3 regions of the Clostridium sp. JNZ X4-2 genome follow, and region 1 is predicted to be linked to each of the others. Evidence: riboswitches for the same ligand, from Rfam matches in the RefSeq annotation. Region 1 holds a riboswitch; each other region holds the start of a gene.
What was found. Region 1 has a riboswitch for cobalamin ahead of ACYUJ6_RS13040 (DUF3870 domain-containing protein). Riboswitches for the same ligand answer to the same signal wherever they lie in the genome.
Positions count from the first base shown of each region.

Region 2: it holds a riboswitch for cobalamin, as region 1 does, so the genes downstream of both, ACYUJ6_RS11730 (hypothetical protein) here and ACYUJ6_RS13040 (DUF3870 domain-containing protein) in region 1, are expected to answer to the same signal.
Region 3: it holds a riboswitch for cobalamin, as region 1 does, so the genes downstream of both, tnpA (IS200/IS605 family transposase) here and ACYUJ6_RS13040 (DUF3870 domain-containing protein) in region 1, are expected to answer to the same signal.

Region 1 covers NZ_CM142685.1:2,707,384-2,712,232, forward strand. The annotation lists gene ACYUJ6_RS13030 (acyl-CoA mutase large subunit family protein) at 1-316, opposite strand, end outside; gene ACYUJ6_RS13035 (acetyl-CoA hydrolase/transferase family protein) at 334-1,857, opposite strand; gene ACYUJ6_RS13040 (DUF3870 domain-containing protein) at 2,160-2,480, opposite strand; cobalamin riboswitch at 2,597-2,774, opposite strand; gene clpB (ATP-dependent chaperone ClpB) at 2,777-4,849, opposite strand, start outside.
Region 2 covers NZ_CM142685.1:2,445,743-2,450,591, forward strand. The annotation lists gene ACYUJ6_RS11730 (hypothetical protein) at 87-1,604, opposite strand; cobalamin riboswitch at 1,867-2,042, opposite strand; gene ACYUJ6_RS11735 (alpha/beta-type small acid-soluble spore protein) at 2,122-2,319, opposite strand; gene ACYUJ6_RS11740 (energy-coupling factor ABC transporter ATP-binding protein) at 2,497-3,330, opposite strand; gene cbiQ (cobalt ECF transporter T component CbiQ) at 3,345-4,124, opposite strand; gene ACYUJ6_RS11750 (hypothetical protein) at 4,128-4,466, opposite strand; gene ACYUJ6_RS11755 (energy-coupling factor ABC transporter permease) at 4,469-4,849, opposite strand, start outside.
Region 3 covers NZ_CM142685.1:3,185,693-3,190,541, forward strand. The annotation lists gene ACYUJ6_RS15310 (leucine-rich repeat domain-containing protein) at 1-2,182, opposite strand, end outside; gene tnpA (IS200/IS605 family transposase) at 2,337-2,792, opposite strand; cobalamin riboswitch at 3,051-3,233, opposite strand; gene ACYUJ6_RS15320 (hypothetical protein) at 3,575-3,715, opposite strand; gene ACYUJ6_RS15325 (hypothetical protein) at 3,712-3,819, opposite strand; gene ACYUJ6_RS15330 (HIRAN domain-containing protein) at 4,071-4,442, opposite strand; gene ACYUJ6_RS15335 (Rpn family recombination-promoting nuclease/putative transposase) at 4,486-4,849, opposite strand, start outside.

The sequences.
Region 1 (4,849 bases):
AAAGATATTTGTATCTCTTGTTTGATTCTTCTGCAGTGGCAAAACCTGCATACTGTCTCATTGTCCAGAATTTTCCTCTGTACATTGTAGGCTGAACACCTCTTGTATAAGGATATTCTCCTGGGAAAGAAAGTTCTTTGTTATAATCAACATTATTCACATCTTCAGGAGTGTACAGTCTTTTCACTTCTATATTAGATGTAGTTTTAAAAGCCTTTTTCCTTTCTGGAAACCTTCCAAGAGCTTTTGAAAGGGTACCTTTTTCCCAGTTCTCTTTTTCTTTTTTAACTTCATTCAACTTTTCTTCATTAAACATTTTCTAACCCCTTTTCTTTATACTTCTACCTTTGATTTATCAGTTTTAATTTTCATGCTCCCAGTCTTAACAAATCTTTCATGCCATGATAAAGCTTCATTTAATAAAACCGGTGTATGAATATTTTTACCTTGACTTGCCCTCTTAAAATAATCTTTAAGGAATGGCTTATAGTCAGGATGACTGCAGTTTTCTATTATTACCTTTGCCCTTTCTTTTGGAGATAATCCCCTTAAATCAGCTACACCCTGCTCTGTTACTATGACATCCACATCATGCTCCGAATGATCACAATGAGGTACCATAGGTACTATTGAGGATATTGCACCATTTTTAGCTATTGATTCTGTAGTAAATATTGAAATATATGAACTTCTTGTAAAATCACCTGAGCCGCCTATTCCGTTCATCATCCTCGAACCCATTATTTGACTTGAATTTACATTTCCATATATATCTGCTTCTATAGGTGTATTCATGGCTATTACTCCAAGTCTTCTGATTACTTCCGGATTGTTGCTTATTTCCTGAGGCCTCAATATAAATTTCTTTCTGTATTCATCAATCTTTTCATAGAATTTTTTCTGCCCTGCTTCAGAAAAAGACACTGATGTAGCAGAAGCTACTGAAATCTTGCCTTCATCCATTAAATTAAATACTGAATCCTGTGCAACTTCAGTATATACCTGCAAATTGGTAAATCTGGATTCTTTTAATCCTTCAAGTACTGCATTTGCAACTGAACCCACCCCTGATTGAATTGGAAGCAAGTTTTCCGGAAGTCTTCCCTGTTTAACTTCATTTTCAAGAAAGTCTATCAGATTTCCCGCCATTTTTCTGCTTACATCACTTATAGGTGCAACTTTTCTGATATTATCCTTTATATCACTGAAAACTATGCATTTTATCTTTTTAGGATCCGAAACTATGTAATCGGTACCTATTCTGTCTCCTGCATGAATTATAGGTATTGGCTGTCTAAAAGGCGGTTTTTCAGGAACGTACACATCATGTGTTCCTATGAGAGATACAGGCTGACTTTCATTTATTTCTACAATCACTATATCTGCATCTCTAACATAAGTAGGTGCATTACCCACTGATGTAGTCGGTATAATATATCCTTCTTCAGTTATACCCACAGCCTCGACTATTGCCACATCTATTTTTCCCATGAACCCATAGTCCACCATCTGTGGCGACATGCTGAGATGAGCATCTACATAATTAATTTCACCTGCATTAATGGCATTTCTAACGTCTTTATGTGTCTGATATGGAAATCTCTTGTTAATTGCCCCAACTCTAGCTAATTCTCCATCAAGTTCATCACCTACAGAGGCGCCTGTAAATAAATTTATTTTTATCTTAGCACCGTCTTTTATCTTTTTTGCCAGTGCCATTGGTACAGATTTTGGATATCCTGAAAATGTAAATCCGCTAGTTCCTACAGTCATTCCATCTTTTATAAGATCAGCTGCATCATTAGCTGTGCCTATATATTTCAAAAGGTCTTTGTTTTTTATTCTATCCGTAATCATGCTATCCCCTCTTCATTATAAATAATTGATCTTTTTTAAATTATTATTACCTTTTAAATTATTATTACCCTTAAGCTTAAATAAATGCCTTAACTTTTTAATTAATTTATACTATTAATACCAGAAACTCACATTCTCCTTTCTACTTTTTTCTTTCTTTTTTAACACATAGTTTAAAAATATACATTTAAAAAACGGCATCAGTGTACTCAGAAATACACTAATGCCGTGTTTTTTATTAATTCTTCATAAAGGGATCAACCTTTATGTTATAATAAAATGGCAATTTTATTAAATTGTTTTTAATTCTCTTTGTTCATTATTATTTTATACCTTTCATAACAGTTTATCAATACCGCTATAAAAGATTTTTTAGCCATTCCAAAGTAATTATCTTCTATATCCCCCACTATTTCTTTAACATTATTCAAATTCTTCCCTATTAATAAATTTTTTGCGTATTTCTTTGCAGTATCAGTCACAAAAGAACACTCAACATCCTGTATTTCACCGGAACATCTATTTATAATAATCCCTATAACAATTTCATTGTAAATTTCGGTTGCAGTTATTCCCTTCGGAAGCTTTGCATATCCAGTAATAAATATGTTATTTTTCTTCAAAATATACACCTCAAATCTACATATCATTTATAGAACCTAATGTATTAATAATTTTACATTAAATCGTAAATATAACTTACAAATTTAAAGTATGCAATTTTCCTTCCCTCCGAAAGAATCAACATAGATATTAGGCAGGCTTCCTGGCTCAGATTCATTTTACTCCTTGGCCTTCCCAGATATATAATCCAGTGGCATAATAAAGTTTCATCCTCCATACAGTAGCGGCGGGCTGCAGTCTTTATACTTTTCCTTTTACTTATTAAAATAACACCCATTTAAATATTCAATCTTACTTATATCTTGTCTATTTTAAATCTATCATCATAATCTACCCTTATATTACATCCTTCATAAATTTCACCCTTAATTATCTTCTTGGCAATAGACGTTTCCAGTACATTTTCCATATATCTTTTTAAAGGTCTAGCCCCATAAACCGGATCATATCCTTCTTCTGCTATGATTTCTTTAGCTTTGTCAGTTATTTCTATATAAATATTCTTATCTTTTAACCTGCTTTCTATATCTTTTAAGAATATATCTATTATAATTTTAATCTCTTCCGTATTTAACGGTTTAAACATTATGATATCATCCAGCCTGTTTAAAAATTCAGGTTTAAATTTCAACTTCATATCATTCATTACTTTATCTTTTATGTCTTTATCTATTCCCCTACTGCTCTTATTTTCCAGTAAATAACTGCTTCCTATATTGGAAGTCATAATTATAATACAATTCTTAAAATCTACCACTTTGCCTTGATTATCCGTAAGTCTTCCATCATCCAGTATCTGAAGGAAAATATTAAATACATCATTATGAGCTTTTTCTATCTCGTCAAATAATATTACACTATAAGGCTTTCTTCTAACTGCTTCCGTAAGCTGCCCTCCTTCTTCATAACCTACATATCCCGGAGGAGCTCCTATAAGCCTTGAAACAGAATACTTTTCCATATACTCCGACATATCTATTCTGATTATATTTTCCTCACTGTCAAACAAAGTTCTTGCAAGGGTTTTAGCCAGCTCGGTTTTACCTACACCTGTAGGTCCCAAAAATATGAATGATCCTATTGGTCTATTTGGATCCTTCATTCCTGCCCTTGCTCTTATTACAGCATCAGAAACTGCTTTCACAGCCTGCTTTTGTCCTACAACTCTTTTTGAAAGTTCATCTTCCAATTTAATAAGTTTCTGCCTTTCTCCCTCTACCAATCTTGATACAGGTATTCCCGTCCATTTAGATACTATCTGGGATATCTCCTTTTCTGTAACTTCTTCTTTCAGCATTGCACTTTCATTATTTTCTTTTATCAAATTTTCACCTGATGCTATTTCACTTTCCAGTTTAGGTATGACTCCATACTTCAATTCTGCAACTTTATTTAGATTGTATTCTCTTTCTGCTTTTTCAATTTGTCCCTTTGCTTCATCCAATTGCTTTTTTAAATTCCTGACTTCCGTTATATTGGACTTTTCCTTTTCATATTTGGCAGTTAGTTCATTGTCCTTATCTTTTAAATTATTCAGTTCTTTTTCTACTGTTTTAAGTCTTTCCACGGAAGCATTATCTTTTTCCTTTGATAATGCTTCTTTTTCAATTTTAAGCTGAAACAATTTTCTCCTGACATCATCCATTTCAGTTGGTACACTATCAATTTCAGTTCTTATCATGGCGCAGGCCTCATCGATTAAATCTATGGCCTTATCAGGTAAATATCTGTCTGTTATATATCTGCTTGAAAGTTTTGCTGCTGCAACTATAGCAGAATCATGAATTCTTATACCATGATATATTTCAAATTTCTCCTTAAGTCCCCTGAGTATTGAAATAGAATCTTCTACGCTGGGTTCATCTATTACAACTGGCTGAAACCTTCTTTCAAGAGCTTTGTCCTTCTCTATATATTTTCTGTATTCATCAAAGGTAGTAGCTCCTATACAGTGAAGTTCACCTCTTGCAAGCATTGGTTTTATCAAATTTCCTGCATCCATGGAACCTTCCGTTTTTCCGGCCCCAACTATAGTGTGAATTTCATCTATAAAAAGTATTATCCTGCCTTCACTTTTTTGTACTTCTTTTAAAACAGCCTTTAATCTTTCTTCAAACTCACCTCTAAATTTGGCTCCAGCAATCAGGGATCCCATATCAAGGGAAAATATTACCTTGTCTTTTAATCCATCTGGTATGTCACCTTTTATAATTCTCTCTGCCAATCCTTCCACTATAGCAGTTTTCCCCACTCCTGGCTCTCCTATTAACACAGGATTATTTTTAGTTCTTCTTGAAAGTATTCTGACCACTCTTCTAATCTCTTCGTCTCTGCCTATCACAGGATCTAATTTATGTTTTTTTGCCTC
Region 2 (4,849 bases), 260 kb from region 1:
TCAGTTTTTTAATAAATACTGACGATTTTATTTTACCACTTTTAATGGAAAGTTCAATAAAGCAGTTAAAAAACATAATCTTTTTTTCAATCTCTATGTATTGGAAATCCCTCTTTAAAATACTCTTCAGGATACAATAAATCTATTGTCTTTCTCCTGCTGCATTTTCCATCTTCCATAAATATATCAGGTATCCCGCTTAAATTTATCCTTATATTTTTTAATGGAAATATATCACATATGTTTTTTATGCACTCAGCCGCAGAATTATTTTTTGTTCCTTTTATATATTCCACTATCTTATGGCCCTTCAGCCAACCTGAACCTCTATACCCTTCATCATAGTTTACTACAGTACATTTCAGCTTATCTCTGTCATTTCCAGATATAGAAGACATGAAAAAGGTTTTAACCATAATATCATCCTGCGGCAAACTATATCCTGCAAAAATTATATGTTTTGCATTTTTCATAAGAAGTCCCATTTCAGTTTTCAATTCTTCTAAAGTTGGTACACTCTTTTCCCTTGAAAGGCTCTGTATTATAAGAGGCATATCATAAGGGTAAGTTATTTGTCCACAATAAGGACACTCTATGGCACCTCTTTTATATGTCTTTTCTTTTTCTGTTGTATACCTCCAGTTTTTTTGCAATGTTTTTAAAATAGATGGCCCAAAAACCTCTGTAGACAGTCTATCCCATCTTTTTGCAAAACTAATTATGGATTTGCCGCATTCAGGGCAGACCCTGGAACCAAACATACCATGGGGAAACAGTATTTTTCCTATCCTCATTATCCTAGAAGGGTAATTATAATCATTTATACTTTTACACTGGGGTTCATCCGTTACATACCATATGCCGGATTCATCCTCATTCAATTGGGCAGAAGATATCTGAGTTCCAAAATCATCATATAACTGCAATTTTAAGCCATCTTTTAGTCTGACAGGCCTTTCATTTTTCTCCTTATGGGCATTGAATAAGTTCCAGAGTATTATGGGATCCCAATTAAAAGATATTATGGCATAGGAATAAAGATAAAATCGTCTTGTATCCCTTCTATAACCTCTGTTTTCAAATGCCTGCGCCTCTTCTATCATAAGATCTACAAGTATTTTTGCAAATTGATAATAAGGTTCCATTTTTTCTCTGTCTGCATATCCCTGGGTACCTTGTATACTAAATCTCTCCAACTCTTCAATAATCAAAATGAGACATCTTTTGGCCGCCTGAACTCTTTCCACCCTTAAAAACTGTGTTTTCCCATGAGAAAAAGCATTAAATCCCATATTATTGTCAATAAGTTGATCAAGCATAGTAAAAAGTTCGTGCATGTTAAACTTGGCGTTGGTACTTATTATAGCCTCTAGAGCTTTTAAATCGTATATCTTAGACATCTTAGAGTCTTTAATTAAATCTTCCGTAATTAATTTTTCAAAAGCATCAGCCAGTTTTTTATCTTTTCCCTTCAAAAAGGAAAAATCCCTTTTACTTATTTTTAAAATAAGCTGCATCAACTCATTAGTTGCATGAAGCCCTAAGCTTTTAGTAGCACCGGCTCCCCAAAGTATAATCGTTTCAGGCCAATATTTTTCAGACATGATGTATCCTTCCTTTTAAGTTTATTCCAATCAATAGCTATTTTAAAATATTATAACCTAATATAGGCTCTTTAAAACACAAAAATGCACTTATTCATCCATAATAAGTGCATTATTAAAGGGATTAGATATGTTTAAGTTAACACCAAACACATATATATAAAAAGGGACTTCTTTTAGAAGTCCCTGATTATCATATTACAAAACTACACTATTAAAAATAGTATCAGCATTACAATTGATAAATCCTTCCCTCCGAAAGATTTCTATGCAAGTATAGGCAGGTTTCCTGACTATCGGCTCATCCTCTTTTTCCCTTCCCAGAAACACTCCAGTGGAAATTTAAAATTGTCACCTGATACAGTAGCGGGGGCTGTAATGGTATTTCACCATATTCCCTTTTAATTATAATATAAACCGTATACTTTATTATTTAATTATGAGTTAATTATATTCTTATTGTCTATATTAGTCAAGTAACTATTCATACTTTTTTCATTTATTTTAATTAATATGGTTACTTTAATCCCTGCTCATAAGCCTCTATCATCTTTTTTACCATCTGTCCCCCTATTGAGCCTGCTTCCCTTGATGTAATATCACCATTATATCCATCTTTTAGATTCACTCCTACTTCTCTAGCTGCTTCCATCTTAAATCTATTAAGACCTTCCTTTGCCTCTGGAACTAAAGTTCTATTTCCATTACCTGTCATGATGAATTCCTCCTTCACATTCTCATAGATTTTTTTATTGAAGTATTTTATTTAATTGTGTATCTAGAGTTTATGTAATTTAAAGTTTTATAAACTATTAAATTCATGACAGATATGAAAAAATCACTGAAATCTTATTAAAAAATTCCAGTGATTCTACTTTTATATCTTTTCATGTCAATTTCTATTTTGATTTTCTAAAACACTTTTGGCCTGACCAATGGTAAGAGGTAATGTATCTGCATTTATTGCTCCATCTCTATCCAGAATTTCAACCAAATGAGCTACTCTTGGAAGTCTTAAATCAATTTTTCGAATAAACTCTTTTTGATTAAACACTTCCTGAGTTGTGCCTCCCCTTACAATTTTTCCTTTATCCAAAAGATAAACCGTATCAGCTAAAAGAGGAACTGTATCCACATCATGGGTGGCAAAGATCAAAGTAATTCCAAGTTTTTTATTTATTATGTCAAGAAGTTTGATTAACTTATATACTCCCCTGGGATCAAGAGCTGCTGTGGGTTCATCCAGAACCATTACCTTAGGCTTCATGGCAAGGACACTTGCAAGTGCTATTCTTTTTTTTTGCCCTCCACTTAAATTATGGGGACTTTTATCATCATAACCTGTCATTCCAACCACCTTTAATGACCATGCTATTGTATCTTCCAATTCCTGCCCTCTCATACCCATGTTCAAAAGCCCATAGGCAATTTCCTGTCGAACTGTAGAATTAAAAAGCTGATCATCAGAGTCTTGAAATACCATGCCTACCATACGTCTTATTTCAACTAAATTTTTTTTGCATACCTGAAGTCCATTTATTGTAATAGTACCTGATTTAGGCTTTAAGATTCCATTAAACAGATGAAAAAGAGTGGATTTACCTGCACCATTGGGACCAAGTATTGCTACCTTTTCCCCGCTTTTTATTTTCATGTTAACATCTTTAAGTGCCAGGCTTCCATCACCATAAGCATAGCTGACTTTATCCACATCAATAAGTTCCATATATTATTCTCCTTTTAAATCAATATATTTGCAATAATTAAAGCTGCCAATAAAACTGCTCCTAATATTCCAAAGCGAAAATCCTTGGCTGGAATGGAGTATGTGAAAAACTTAGCTTGTTTACTCTCTTCGTTATATCCTCTTGAAAGCATGGCATTGTAAACCCTCACACTGCGATCCAAAGATTCTATTATGACATAAACTGCTATTTTTCCCGCATCTTCAGCACGGCGCATCCAACTGGAATTATCTCCCATACGGCTCAATTGGGCATGTCTCATACTTTTTCCCGTATCCTCAATTATAAATATATATCTGTACATCATATCCGCTAAATCTATTATAATTGATGGTACCTTAAATATTCTCAGGGTTTCAAGTATTTCAATCATGGGTGTGCAAAAGGACAGTATACATGCCAGACTAACTGCTGCCATTATCCTGAGCATCAACAAAATTCCAAGTATAAGACCTTCTCTGTAAATATTAAAGCGATATCCAAAAAGGGGAATATAGGTTAATACCTGCTGTCCATTGGTAAATAACATACTGGCAAACACAAGCCATGCTATACTAAAGGGCATAAGCATCCTTTTTATAAGTCTTTTCCAGGGCATATTCAAAGTATAATATCCAATTATAGAAAGTGCCCACAGAGAAACTACTAAGTACCAATGGGAAAGAAAAGTTACAATTATAATTGCACTTAAAAACAAAACTGTTTTTACCCTTCCATCCAAACGGTGTAAAAAACTTTTATTACCAGATATCCTGCCAAATGAAGATAGTTCCATAATTTATTCTTCCTTTAACGATTTTTTATTTTTAGCTGATTCTCCAAACAATTTTTCCCAATGATGTCCCACTATTAAGCCTGCAAAAAAATTTGCTACAGAAAAGGCTCCTACCTGTGCATCACCAGGTAATTCAACAAAAGGCTTGTGATTATTGGATGCCATGGTATTCACCTTGTCATCTGTACCTCCGGCTTCCATTTTATGATTGACCATATATTTTGAAGCCCCAAATATAAAAATAAACAGGATTATCATTACTGTCAACATAATTCTAGTAAATTTATCTAAAAATTTAATGCTTGTACCTTTTCCATTTTTTATATTACCACTTGATTCCATAATTATTTTGCCTCCTCTTTCCTAAGTACACCTGGCAGCAAATCTGGACGTCTTTTTATCATGACCTGAAGAACCAATGCTGTAAATACACCTTCTGCTATAGCTAAAGGCAGCTGAGTAGGACCATAACCTAAAAAGAATATCATCCACTGCTTCATCAAAGGAACATGTCCATGTAAACTTATGGCCAATTCAAGGGCAGCTACCAGATATGTAACTATATCACCTACAAAACCTGCCACTCCTGCGGCCAGCCAAATAGGACTTTTAAAATACCTTAATATTTTCCAACATAAATATCCTAAAATCCCCGCGGCTATACCCATGGAAAAAGTGTTTGCACCAATGGTGGTTATGCCTCCATGTCCTAAAAATATGGCCTG
Region 3 (4,849 bases), 480 kb from region 1:
TATTTGTTGAACAAGTATCTTCTAGATTAAGCTTTTCCAGGTTAGTTAGATCTTTTAGCCCATTTATATCACCAATAGGATTGTCACTTAAATCCAACTCTTTTAAATTTGTCAAACTTTTTAATCCGTCTAAATTAGCAAATCCATCATATTTAGAATTCATATATAACTTAAGAGACTGCAAATGGCTCAATCCGCTCAATACACTCAAATCATCCACCGGAGTACTACTTAAATCGAGGTATTCCAGATGGGGCAGTTCATTCAGCTTGCTTATGGTATCCACATTTAATTTTCTATTACTTGTCAGATTGAGAGTTTCAAGTGAAGTCAGGTTTTCAATACCACCAAGGTCCAGTATATTCTTACCAGTGACATCCAGTTCAGTTATCTTGTCCACGTCACTTTTATACAAGGTGCCCTCGGGCTTTCCTATGGAATCCCTCACTGCTTCCTCCAAACCCCAGTCAGCAAAAGTTACTTCACTATCATTTTCACCTGTATCACCGCTCACAACAGGTACGGTTTTAACATCGGAGAGGGGTTCCATGTCATCCAGTCCGTCCCACACAAAGGCTTTCAATTCATAATTTCCCGTATCCGGCAACTTTATACTACCTGTCAGTGCAGTGGATCCTTTTGATTCAACATCCTGCTGTGCTGCTGTATAAGTCACAAAGGCATTGTTGTCCTTGTTGAACAGTGCAAGTATCAATGAAACGGGCTGCTCTTCATCAGAATTATTTACAGCATTTATGGTTACTTTGGCATCACTTCCCAGTTTAAAAGACGCATCTTCAGGCAAATCGGTGCTTATATCTACAAGGTTGGTTTGACTATTATCAGTAACTGTTACACTGCAAGCTGCGGTTTTATTTCCATCTTCCGTAGATGCTGTTATTGTGGCCGTACCTTCTGCCTCTGCAGTTATCTTTCCAGTTTGATCCACTGCAGCTATTTCAGGTTTATCACTTGTCCAAGTTACATTTTTATTAGTGGCATTTTCAGGAGCAACAACTGCTGTAAGCTGATCTGTACTCCCCTTTTCCACAGTTGTACTTGTCTTGTCAAGAGTTATTCCTGTCACATTTACAACAGACTCTGCAGCCCTGGTTACAACTATGTTATAGGTCTTTACAGTTCCATCCTCTGCTGTGACTTCAACCTTTATGTTGTTTTCCCCTACATTAAGGTTGGCCTGCTGACCGCTTACATCCTCTCCATTTACACTTACCTTTATCTGAGCTTTACTGTCTGCTGCAGCCGCTGTTATGTCAGTATTTGACACTTCATTGCCAACTGATGCCGTGTAGTATGTTACAGATGAATCAAAAGCTTGATTGAGAGTTACTCCTGAAAGACTCAGATTTGAAAGATCTGCATTGCTGCTCTGTGCAGTTGTAAAATTATATATGGAACCCTTTCCTTCTTTAAACAGCTTATATGCGGTTATCCCCCTAAAACCAACTTCTGTTGATGTAGGATCCAATGATGTATTATTTGTACCTCCAAATCCGCTGTTGTCATTTAAAGCAAAGCTCAATAGCGCATCCATAGGGTTATTGTCTCCCTTTATAAATCCGCTGTCTGTGGCAGGATCTATCCCCAGTGAACATAATGCTGTTATTACTGGGGCTGTTACACCTGTTCCTGAATCCGAGCTGTTATTAACAAGTCCAAACCCTCCATCCGAAGCCTGCCTTTCCTGTAAAAGGGCAATGGCGTTGTCAATGGCTTTTTTCACATCTGCATTTGTGTTATAATATGGTGCCAGTGCTGAAATCACCTCTGCTGTAACACTAGCTTGTGATATATTTGCCTGAGGAGTTGGGTATACGACGTTTCTGTTCCATCCGCCGTCAGATTTCTGCTCACTTAACAGAGTTTGAATCAATTTATCCTTGGTCCATTTTGCATCATCGGGAATGGTAAAGTCCCCTGCGCTTAAGAGTATAAGGGCATATGCACAATATTCTTCATTTCCTACTCCCGGAAGATTTTTTGACATGCCATCACTATTGTATATTTTTTCTATAAGATTAACTCCCCAAAAATTTGTAGGATCTTTACCGTCAGCGATCACTGCAGCAGCAATGGATTCACATTTTGCGACATCATCTACTACGGGGCTTTTGTTTGTATCCATTAAATAATCAGGATCATTTTTGATATTACTTTCCATGGACTTAAAATAATTTTCAGGTATTTCTTTACCTGCCCTGTTTAAGTCATAACCACCCCTAAAAGAGGTGGCTTGCTCAAGCCCTATAAGGGCGTAATACTTCCAGCGCCTAAATGACGCTGGCTTTTACCTTGTTCAAGCCTCAGTGGATTGATTACCTAACTGTACCCTTAAAAGGGTTTTCCAATTCTTTTATTGTAATCTTATCCATTATTTGATCATTTTTTTCTTGTTCTCGAATATACTTTGCTATTGTTGCTTCATTAAGTCCTACTGTACTCACATAATATCCTTCTGCCCAAAAATGTCTATTTCCAAATTTATATTTAAGATTTGAGTGCCTATCAAATATCATCATTGAACTTTTCCCTTTAAGATATCCCATAAAACTTGACACACTTGTTTTGGGAGGTATCGATACTAAAAGATGTATATGATCCGGCATCATATGTCCTTCTATAATTCTTATACCTTTCCATTTACACAAATCTTTTATTATTTCTTTTATATCTTCTCTCAATTTGTAGTATATTATCTTTCTTCGATATTTGGGCGTAAATACTATATGGTACTTGCATAACCACTTGCTATGTGCTAAACTTTCTGCCATAGAGTATTACCTTCTTTCTAATTATTTTGATGACTTGAACATTCATCATTATAACAAAAAAGGTAATACTTTTTTTGCTTAAGCATTTAATCACACCCGCATAGCGGGCGGTTTTTAGTTTCAGGTACTAAAGTACCTTCAACTTGTTAAAACATAAATAAAAAGGCCTTCTTTTGAAGGTCTTCACATATCATATTAATATATTTCACAATTTAAATGGAAATACATCTGATACCAGTCTTTCCTACCAAAAGAACTATATATACCGGCAAGCAGGTAGGTATACTGGCTTGGAATCATCTTACTCTCCATACCTTCCCAAAGGTTGTCCCTTCAGTGGTTTCACATGGATTTCATCTTCCTTACAGTAGTGGAGGCTGCAGTGGTTTCTAACCACTTTCCCTATTAATTCATTGAGAAGCCTGCTGCAAATATTATTTAATTTTCATTACCTTGATAATATATCATGTATAGGTATTTGTCAACATATTTGTTAAAACTTTATCTTAATGGAATTATATTATTTATATACAACTTTCTACATAACACGTCATTTTTTGTCTAAATATTCTTTTTATGGTTAATACATTATTCAATACCCCTTATTGATCTTTTACTTTAACTCTATACCTAACAATTAATTAAATAAACAATCTATCTGATAAAAAAAACTATTTGCAGCAAGCACATTTATTGCATGTAATTCCATATAATACCTGTACTGTTTGTGAAAAAAAATAATATCCCGAGCTTTATTTCCCAGGATATATTACAACAATTATCTACATAATATTCATCATAACTCTAATTAGACGTTTTCCTCCTGTAATTTCAGCTTCATCCTTATCTGAACCATCTCTTTTAGGCTCCAGCATTTCATTTACACGTTCCCTTAGACTGTCTCTCGCTTCTTCAACACTCAAACACTCATAGTCTTTTCACCATTAGTTCGCTCCTGCTCTGCCTGTAAAACCTTTGCTCTGAGTTGTAAAATTTGTTCTCTCCTCTCAAAAGCATCTATGCTCATCAAGACAACATCACCCTCATCATTTTTAGTTATATAAATTGGTTCTTTTTGTTTCATGAGCTAATGGTGATATTGCCAAATATTCATTTCTAAGTGCTGCCGATACTTTAATAATCATATTTTCTTCTCCCTTTATACCATTATTATGATAGAATTATATCATAATTTTTTTATACAATTAATGGATTAGCCAACACACATTTTGTGTTTATCTCACTCAAAAAAATTTTACTTAGTTTTTCAAGCTTGACCTATCGTATCATAGTGTTCAGTTTTTTCACCATTTTCTGTATTTCTTCTTCTTTTAAATCTTTTTCTATTTTATCAGGCAAAAGCACAAGGGCAATCACGCTTGAATGGGTAATAAAATAAACCTGTGCATAGGCATACTCCCCTATATGCTCATATAATCTTCCGGAACTTATGGTCCCCTTAAAAACAGTATTGGGGCTGTTGGCTACATAACCCACGGTGCCAATATAAGGAAGCTCAACTCGTATTGCCTCGCCGTCATATTCATTTTCAGGCTCTTTTACAATTTTAAGTATACGGTCAATCTCAAAGGGTTTTTTATCGTAATAATGGTTCAATCCTGTAATTGTAATAAAACAATTCTTCTCCAAATATAACACCCCTTTCAATCTGAAGTTCAAAGTTCTTTGTTCTTTAATTCTGGTATTTCTTTTTCAGTTCTATTATTTTTTCTTTTGGTAATTCAGTTATGTCTGCTATATCATTTATTGAATCTCCACGATTAATCATCTTTTTAGCTATCCTTATTGCTTTATCATTTGTTCCTTTTTCTATGCCTTTTTCTATTCCTTTTTCCTCTGCCACTTTTATCCTGGTACGCTGGTCACTGATTTCTGCCTGCCTTGCCTCATATAACATCCTGGCTTTTTCATCCCGGCTTATTATTTGAAGCAGTCCATAAGCTTTTTTTATATTTTTGTTCTTCCCTGCCAGCACCTCTATCACTCCCTTCGATTTTGCATCCAGAAATTCCATCCACTGTACTATTGGATCATCT